2 regions of the Arthrobacter sp. Hb9-2 genome follow, and region 2 is predicted to be linked to the other one. Evidence: riboswitches for the same ligand, from Rfam matches in the RefSeq annotation. Region 2 holds a riboswitch; the other holds the start of a gene.

Region 1 (4,414 bases), on a different contig from region 2:
GCCGTGATGGCCATGCTGAACACCCGGTTACGGAACAAGGACATGTCCAGCAGCGGGCTCTTGAGCCGCTGTTGCCGCCGGACAAAAGTGGCACCCATTGCCAGGCCGAAGGCCAGGCTGCCCAGGGCCAGCGGTCCGGCACCTTCGGTGGCGAATTCCTTGATGCCGTAGACCACCGGAACCATGGTGAGCAGCGAGAGCAGGATGCTCGGCGCATCCACCCGCCCAGGTGTTGGGTCCTTGGACTCGGGGATGAATGCGGGTCCGAAGGCCAGCAGGGGCAGCATGATGGGCACGGCCACCAGGAGTATCGCTCCCCACCAGAACTGCTCAACGAGCCACCCGCCAAATATTGGGCCCAGGGCGGCGCCGCCGGAAAACCCTGCAGCCCAGATGGCAATGGCCAGCCGCCGGCGGTTGGGATCGACGAAAATGTTGCGGATCAGGGAAAGTGTGGAGGGCATCAGCATGGCGCCGAAGAAACCCAGGGCCGCGCGTCCGGCAATCAGCCAGCCGGCGCTGGGAGCGAAGGCCGTTACTGCTGATACGGCTGCAAAGCCGATGCTGCCGATGATCAGGAGCCGCCGGCGTCCAATCCGGTCGCCCAGGCTCCCCATGGCCACGAGCAATCCAGCCAGCACCAGCGGATAGGCATCCACAATCCACAGCAGCTCCACTCCCGAGGTTTCCAGCGTGCGCGCAATTGCCGGCAGCGCAAACGTCAGGGCGGTATTGTCCACTGCCACGAGGAGGACAGGGAACATCAGCAGCCCGAGCGCAAGCCAGTCGCGCCACGTGCCCCTTGTGGGATCCGGGGCCGTCGGGGCAGTGCGGGTGAGTGCTTGCTGGGAGGCGGTGGACGGTGTCATGGAATAACTATACCGTCCAGACGGTATAGTTAAGAAAACCAATACCCGCGATGCATGATGGGAGGCATGCCCCGAAAACCCGTAGCGCGAGATGCAGTCCTCGATGCCTTTGAAGAACTCCTGATCGACGTGGGGGAGAGGGCCGCCACGCTGGATGCGGTGGCAAAGCGGGCCGGCGTCTCCAAGGGCGGCCTGCTGTACCACTTCCCCAACAAGGAAGCGCTGATCACTGCCACCCTGGAGCGGTTGGACCGCTTGGCAGGAGATGACCTCGCAGCCATGGCCGCCGCGCCCGAGGGGGCCGCGGCCTACTTCATCCGGTCCTCCCTCTGGTCCGATACCCCCATGGACCGTTCTTTTGTCGCCGTGACGCGACTCGCCGAGGTGGCCCACGAGGATGCCCGCCGCCGCTTCGCAGTCATCCAGCAGCAATGGCTGGACCTGATCGGCAAGGACGTGGGCGCTGCGATGGCAAAGGCCGTCCTGTATATGGGGGACGGGTTGTACTTCAACGCCATGTGGGAAAGCGGGCCGTCCGGAAACGCCGGCGACAGGCAGGCCGAGGTCGACGAACTCCTGGCCGCCGTCGAGAGGCTCAGGGGCTAGCCGGTATTTGCTCCTGAGCCCGCGGCATAGGAGAATTACTGCATGTGTGGGCCGTCGCCGGCCACCAGGAAAACCCAAATGAATAGCCTTTGATCTGCGGCGGGAGAGTTCTGCCAGAAGGTACAAGCAGGCGCCGTAGGAGCAATACCTCCCCAGGAATCTCACAGGCCCATGTACCGCCGCGGCGAGGCAACTCTGGAAAGTAGCAGGCCGTCCGCCTGGCATCCGGTTCCCCGGATACCTGGACTGCTGTGCTCACCGACGGTGCAAGCGGGGCCAGCGGATGCAGGCAACGCGGAAACTCTCAGGTCCAATACAGAGCGGGGAGGAACCCGAATCGATGCGGCGTACCCTGATGCCGCCTTAGCTATGGAGTTCCCCGTGACTGTATCTCCGGCCCCCGCCTCTCCGGCTATTGCCGCCCCGGCTGCTGCCACCTTCGTTGACCGGCACATCGGCGCCCGCCGGGAGGCCGACGTCGACACCATGCTCAAGGCCGTGGGCTACAACACCGTGGACGCGCTGGTGGATACCGCGGTCCCCAAGGACATCCGCCAGGACTCCGCGCTGGAACTGAAGGGCGCACTGAGCGAGGTGGAGGCGCTCGCCGAACTGCGCACTCTGGCAGCCAAGAACAAGACCGCCGTGCAGATGATCGGCCAGGGCTACTACGACACCGTCACGCCGCCGGTGATCCGCCGCAACATCCTCGAAGGCCCGGCCTGGTACACCGCGTACACGCCCTATCAGCCCGAGATTTCCCAGGGCCGGCTCGAAGCGCTGCTGAACTTCCAGACCATGGTCCAGGACCTGGTGGGACTGCCCATCGCCAACGCCTCCCTGCTGGATGAAGCCACCGCCGTGGCGGAGGCCGTGCTGATGATGCGCCGCGCGAACAAAAACAAAGAGGTGCGGGACGGCAAGACTGTGCTGGACGCCGACTGCCTGCCGCAGACCATCGCCATCGTGAAGGGCCGCGCCGAGGCACTCGGCTTCGAGGTTGAGGTGGCGGACCTCTCCACGGGATTGCCCGACGGCCCCATCAACGGCGTGGTCCTGCAGCAGCCCGGGGCTTCCGGCCGGGTGTTTGACCACAGCGCCGTGATCGCCGACGCCAAGCAGCGCGGCGCCCTCGTGACCGTCGCGGCCGACCTGCTCGCGCTGACCCTCATCACGCCCCCCGGTGAGCAGGGCGCGGACATCGCCGTCGGCTCGGCACAGCGCTTCGGTGTCCCGCTCTTCTACGGCGGCCCGCACGCCGCCTACATGGCAGTCCAGAAAGGCCTTGAACGCTCCATGCCCGGACGGCTGGTGGGCGTCTCGAAGGACTCCGCGGGAACTCCTGCCTACCGCCTGGCCCTGCAGACCCGCGAGCAGCACATCCGCCGCGAGAAGGCCACCTCGAACATCTGCACCGCGCAGGCCCTTCTGGCCATCGTGGCCTCAATGTACGCCGTCTATCACGGACCCCAGGGGCTGAAGGCGATTGCGCAGTCCGCCCACGCCCACGCCAGGACCCTTGCCGCTTCGCTCAAGGCCGCCGGCCTGGAGGTAGTGCACACCAGCTTCTTCGACACCGTCACGGTCTCCGTTCCCGGCAAGGCGGCGGGCATCATCGCCGCAGCAGAGGCCAGGGGAATCAACCTGCGCAGCATCGACGCGCACACGGTGGGCTTCTCCACCGATGAAACGACAACCGCGGACATTGTCGACGGCGTCCTGGCCGCCTTTGGTGCCGGGCTGGCTGAGGTGGTGGATGGGTTCGGCCTGGATGCCGCCGTCGAACGCTCCTCCGACTTCCTGCAGCACCCCGTGTTCAACACCTACCGTTCGGAGACCCAGCTCCTCCGTTACATCCGCAAGCTCAGCGACCGGGACCTGGCGCTGGACCGCACCATGATCCCGTTGGGCTCCTGCACCATGAAGCTGAACGCCACAGCCGAGATGGAAGCCATCTCCTGGCCCGAGTTCGCCTCCATCCACCCGTTCGCCCCGGACTCGCAGACCGAAGGCTGGCGCGAACTGATCGCGGACCTCGAAGCGCAGCTCACGGAGATCACCGGCTACGACCAGGTGTCCATCCAGCCCAACGCCGGTTCCCAGGGCGAGCTCGCCGGCCTGCTGGCAATCCGCGGCTACCACCACTCGCGCGGCGACCAGCAGCGCAACGTCTGCCTGATCCCGGCGTCGGCGCACGGCACCAACGCCGCTTCCGCTGTCCTCGCGGGCATGAAGGTGGTTGTGGTGGCCACCGCCGCCGACGGTACCATCGACCACGCCGACCTGTACGCCAAGATCGAGGCCAACAAGGACGCCCTGTCCTGCATCATGATCACCTACCCGTCAACGCACGGCGTGTATGACGCCGACGTGCGCGAAGTCTGCGACGCCATCCACGCTGCCGGCGGCCAGGTCTACATTGACGGCGCAAACCTCAACGCCCTCGTCGGTTTGGCGCAGCCGGGCAAGTTCGGTGGCGACGTGTCGCACCTGAACCTGCACAAGACGTTCTGCATCCCGCACGGCGGCGGCGGACCCGGCGTCGGACCTGTCGCTGCGAAGGCGCACCTGGCGCCCTTTATGCCCGGCAACGCGGCCACCTGGACCGAAGGCAACGACGTCCCCATCTCCGCCTCCAAGTACGGTTCCGCCGGCGTGCTCCCCATCTCCTGGGCGTACGTGAAGCTGATGGGCGGACATGGTTTGACCGAGGCCACCAAGTCCGCCTTGCTCGCCGCCAACTACGTCGCTGCCCGCCTGAACGACTTCTTCCCGGTCCTGTACACCGGTGAAGGCGGCCTGGTGGCCCACGAGTGCATCCTGGACCTGCGTGAGCTCACGGCCAAGACCGGCGTCACAGCTGAGGATGTGGCCAAGCGCCTCATCGACTACGGCTTCCACGCCCCCACCTTGGCGTTTCCCGTTGCGGGCACCCTGAT
Region 2 (4,414 bases):
TCCTGGCGGATGGCGATCATGGCCTCGATGAAGCGGTCGATCTCCGCAAGGTCCTCGGACTCGGTGGGCTCCACCATCAGCGTGCCCGCCACCGGGAAGGACAGCGTGGGGGCGTGGAAGCCGAAGTCGATAAGGCGCTTGGCCACATCCTCAGCGGTGACGCCGGTCCTGGCCGTTAGGTCCCGCAGGTCAAGGATGCACTCGTGCGCCACCAGGCCGCTCTCCCCCGTGTAAAGAACCGGGAAGTGCTCGTCGAGCCGCGCGGCAATGTAGTTCGCTGCGAGCAGGGCGGACTTGGTGGCCTCGGTGAGCCCCTGCCCGCCCATCAGCTTCACGTACGCCCAGGAAATCGGCAGCACGCCGGCCGAACCGAAGCGCGAAGCAGAAATCGCAACCCCGTGCCCGTCTTCGTGGGCTGCTTTGTTGGCGTCGCCCGGCATAAACGGTGCGAGGTGCGCCTTGGCAGCGACAGGTCCGACGCCGGGTCCGCCGCCGCCGTGCGGGATGCAGAACGTCTTGTGCAGGTTCAGGTGCGACACGTCGCCACCGAACTTGCCCGGTTGGGCCAAACCAACGAGGGCGTTCAGGTTGGCACCGTCCACATACACCTGGCCACCGGCGGCGTGGATGGCATCGCACACCTCGCGCACGTCCGAGTCATACACCCCGTGCGTTGACGGGTAGGTGATCATGATCGCCGAGAGGGCGTCCTTGTGGGCCTCAATCTTAGCTGCGAGGTCGGTGTGGTCGATGGTGCCGTCGGCGGCGGTGGCCACCACAACCACCTTCATGCCCGCGAGGACGGCGGAAGCGGCGTTGGTGCCGTGCGCCGACGCCGGGATCAGGCACACGTTGCGCTGCTGGTCGCCGCGCGAGTGGTGGTAGCCGCGGATCGCCAGCAAGCCGGCGAGCTCGCCCTGGGAACCGGCGTTGGGCTGGATGGACACCTGGTCGTAGCCCGTGATCTCCGTGAGCTGCGCTTCGAGGTCCGCGATCAGTTCGCGCCAGCCTTCGGTCTGCGAGTCCGGGGCGAACGGGTGGATCGAGGCGAACTCGGGCCAGGAGATGGCTTCCATCTCGGCCGTGGCGTTCAGCTTCATGGTGCAGGAACCCAACGGGATCATGGTGCGGTCCAGCGCCAGGTCCCGGTCGGAGAGGCGGCGGATGTATCGCAGCAGCTGAGTCTCGGAACGGTGGGTGTTGAACACCGGGTGCTGCAGGTACGTGGAGGTGCGCAGCACCGACTTGGGCAACTCGAACCCGGCAGCTTCCGCAACGGGACCGGCGCCAAAGGCGACGGCAACCGAGGAGAGAACCTCCGGCGTCGTGGTTTCATCGACTGACACGCCAACTGTGTCCGCATCGATGAGGCGCAGGTTGATGCCGTGGGCTTCGGCGGCGGTGATCACCTTCGCTGCCTTGCCGGGCACGCGGACGGTGAGGGTGTCGAAGAACGTGTCGGACACCAGATCGCGTCCGGCGGTCTTCAGCGTGGTGGCCAGGGCGCGGGCGTTGTTGTGGACGGTTTCGGCAATCGCCTTCAGTCCGTCGGGGCCGTGATAGACGGCGTAGAAGGACGAGACGATAGCGAGCAGTGCCTGCGCGGTGCAGATGTTGGAGGTGGCCTTCTCGCGGCGGATGTGCTGCTCGCGGGTCTGCAGGGCCAGGCGGTAGGCGGGGACACCGGCGTCGTCCTTGGAAACACCCACGATCCGGCCGGGGAGGGTGCGCTCCATGCCCTGGCGGACAGCCATGTAGGCGGCGTGCGGTCCCCCAAAGAACAACGGCACGCCAAAGCGCTGGGTGGAGCCGACGGCGATGTCCGCGCCCTGCTCACCCGGCGGGGTGATGAGGGTGAGGGCCAGGAGGTCGGCGGCGACGGTGACCAGGGCGCCGCGGTCTTTGGCCTCGGCGATGACGGCGGACTGGTCCCACACACGGCCGGAGACGCCGGGCTGCTGGAGAACAACGCCGTTGATGTCGCCGTCGGGCAGGCCGGCCGTGAGGTCGGCGATCTCCACCTCGAAGCCGAGGGCTTCGGCGCGGCCCAGCACGATGGCGATGGTCTGCGGGAGCAGGTCGGCGTCCAGGACGGTCTTGCCGTCCTTGGCGCCTGCGTTCTGGCCTTTGGCCCTATTCGCGCGGCGCATCAGCAGCACGGCTTCAGCGACGGCGGTGGCTTCGTCCAGGAGGGAGGCGTTGGCTACCGGGAGCGCGGTGAGGTCCTGCACCATGGTCTGGAAGTTCAGCAGTGCTTCGAGCCGGCCCTGGGAGATTTCCGGCTGGTACGGGGTGTAGGCGGTGTACCAGGCGGGGGCTTCGAGGATGTTGCGGCGGATCACCGGCGGGGTCACGGTGTCGTAGTAGCCCTGGCCGATCATCTGCACGGCCGTCTTGTTTTTGCCGGCAAGCTTGCGGAGCTCGGCGAGGACCTGGACTTCGCTGAGGGCACTCTCGAGGGTGAGGGGCTTGTCCTGGCGGATGGAATCGGGGACCGCGCTGTCGACGAGGCCATCGACGCTGTCGTAGCCGACGGCCTTGAGCATGGTGTCGATGTCGGACTGGCGGCGCGCGCCGATATGGCGGTCTGCGAAGGTGGTTGGGGACGATTGAACCGTCATGAGAGGAACTCCATAATTCAGGTGGTGCCGAAACACCACGTTGATTCGGGTTCCTCCCCGCTCTGTATTGAACCTGAGAGTTTTGCGTTGCTTTGCTGTTCAGCAGAGCGCCACTTGCACCGTCGGTGAGCCCGGTTGCCCGGACTGCTTTCCAGAGTTGCCTTGCCGCGGCGGTACGTGGGCCTGAGAGATTCCTGGGGAGGATTTGCTCCTACGGCGCCTGCAGAACGTACCGGCAGGACTCTCCCGCCGCAGATCATCAGCACGTGCCACTGGTGGGTGACACGGCTCACACCATACCGGGTTGCGGGGCTGGATGCAAAACGGGGGGGCATTCTGGGGCGGAAGGAGGCTGACAAGTGGAAGGGACTACGGGATGATTAATAGCCCCTAAAGGCGGGATGAGCCATGATGACAAGCCACACTATTGCCGTCCACATCACGGTAGATGACCAGTCCCATCCCGCTGCTGTCTCCGAATTGCTCAGTGAGTTGTCGTCCCGCTTCAAAGAGGTCACACGTGCCGAATTCATGTTGGGCGGACAGCGCTGGGGCGGCGCCGAAACCCTGAATGTCCGCAAGGTGAAGACGGCCGCTGATGTGGTGGCCGTATCCGCGCGCGACAGGAGGCATCTGGCGGCCCAACTGGAAGTCGCACTGGCCCACCGCGAAGCCGGCTACGACGATGCTGAAGTGGCTGCACTGAGGGATATCGCCAACAGCCTGGCGCGCACGCTCGGGATCAGCGGAGTGGACCGGCTGTAAAAGCTGCTTAGAGCAGCTGCCGCTTCCTGGGGCCGGCTGTTGTGCCGATGCGGTACCCGGCCCAGAATGCCAGGACAAGCAAACCCGCGACGGCGATTGCCAGGCCTGCCTGCGTCCCTGGCGTAACGAACGCCAAGCCGCTTCCACTGAAGGGCTCGTTGCTCAGCGGCGCGTACGCGAACCAGCCAAAGCTGACATTCTGGCTGTTGCTCCACGCGACGAAGCACCCCACCAGCACCACGGCGAGGGCGGCTACCGGCAGCGCGGCTCCGAAGAAGCGGGCAGGTTTTGGCGTTTTCTGTGCGTCAGGTGTGTTGTTTTCCCCCATGCAGGCGAGTCTAGTGGTGCTGTTGATCGTTACCCCGCCGCCCGGGACAGGCGGCGGGGGCTGTGGCTAGGCTGGGCGGATGTTGACCATTGGCAGCACCGTCTTTGGCGTCAATGACGTCGCCCGCGCCACAGCTTTTTGGCACGCCGCCCTGGGCTACGTTCCCCGTGAGCCCGGGGATGAGACCTGGGTGATCCTCGTGCCGGCGTCGGGACCGGGAGCGCAGCTGGCACTCATGCTGAGCGAGACGCCCGTGCAGGACCACCCGCGCATCCACCTGGATTTGTATGCTGACCACCAATCAGCCGAGGTGGAGCGGCTGATCTCGCTCGGCGCCCGGAGCATCGACTGGGACCTGTATCCGGAGGACTCCGACTTTGTGGTGCTCGCCGACCCCGACGGGAACCGTTTCTGCGTCATCGACCAAGGCCCGCGGTAGCGCCGCCATCGATCGTTCCGCCGGTAGTTCAGATTCCGGCGCTGAAACCCACCCTGCGGGAACAAGTGCCCACACTATGCCGTTGGGATACCTACGAGCGGCATTCCCATGCGTCGGCAGCCAACAGAATGGAACCACATGGTCAGGGCTATCTGGAACGGAAAAGTCATCGCCGAATCCACGGACACCGTGGTGGTGGAGGGCAACCATTACTTCCCGCGCGATGCAGTGAATGCGGGCTACCTCCGGGACAGTGACCTT

What was found. Region 2 has a riboswitch for glycine ahead of gcvP (aminomethyl-transferring glycine dehydrogenase). Riboswitches for the same ligand answer to the same signal wherever they lie in the genome.
Region 1: it holds a riboswitch for glycine, as region 2 does, so the genes downstream of both, gcvP (aminomethyl-transferring glycine dehydrogenase) here and gcvP (aminomethyl-transferring glycine dehydrogenase) in region 2, are expected to answer to the same signal.

The regions. Positions count from the first base shown of each region.
Region 1 is NZ_JBNHGJ010000047.1:2,369-6,782, reverse strand. It holds gene AC5RV1_RS19450 (MFS transporter) at 1-869, opposite strand, end outside; gene AC5RV1_RS19445 (TetR/AcrR family transcriptional regulator) at 936-1,475, shown strand; glycine riboswitch at 1,566-1,664, shown strand; gene gcvP (aminomethyl-transferring glycine dehydrogenase) at 1,845-4,414, shown strand, end outside.
Region 2 is NZ_JBNHGJ010000004.1:148,616-153,029, reverse strand. It holds gene gcvP (aminomethyl-transferring glycine dehydrogenase) at 1-2,621, opposite strand, end outside; glycine riboswitch at 2,674-2,781, opposite strand; glycine riboswitch at 2,783-2,880, opposite strand; gene AC5RV1_RS04620 (hypothetical protein) at 3,030-3,386, shown strand; gene AC5RV1_RS04615 (hypothetical protein) at 3,394-3,714, opposite strand; gene AC5RV1_RS04610 (VOC family protein) at 3,794-4,153, shown strand; gene AC5RV1_RS04605 (DUF427 domain-containing protein) at 4,292-4,414, shown strand, end outside.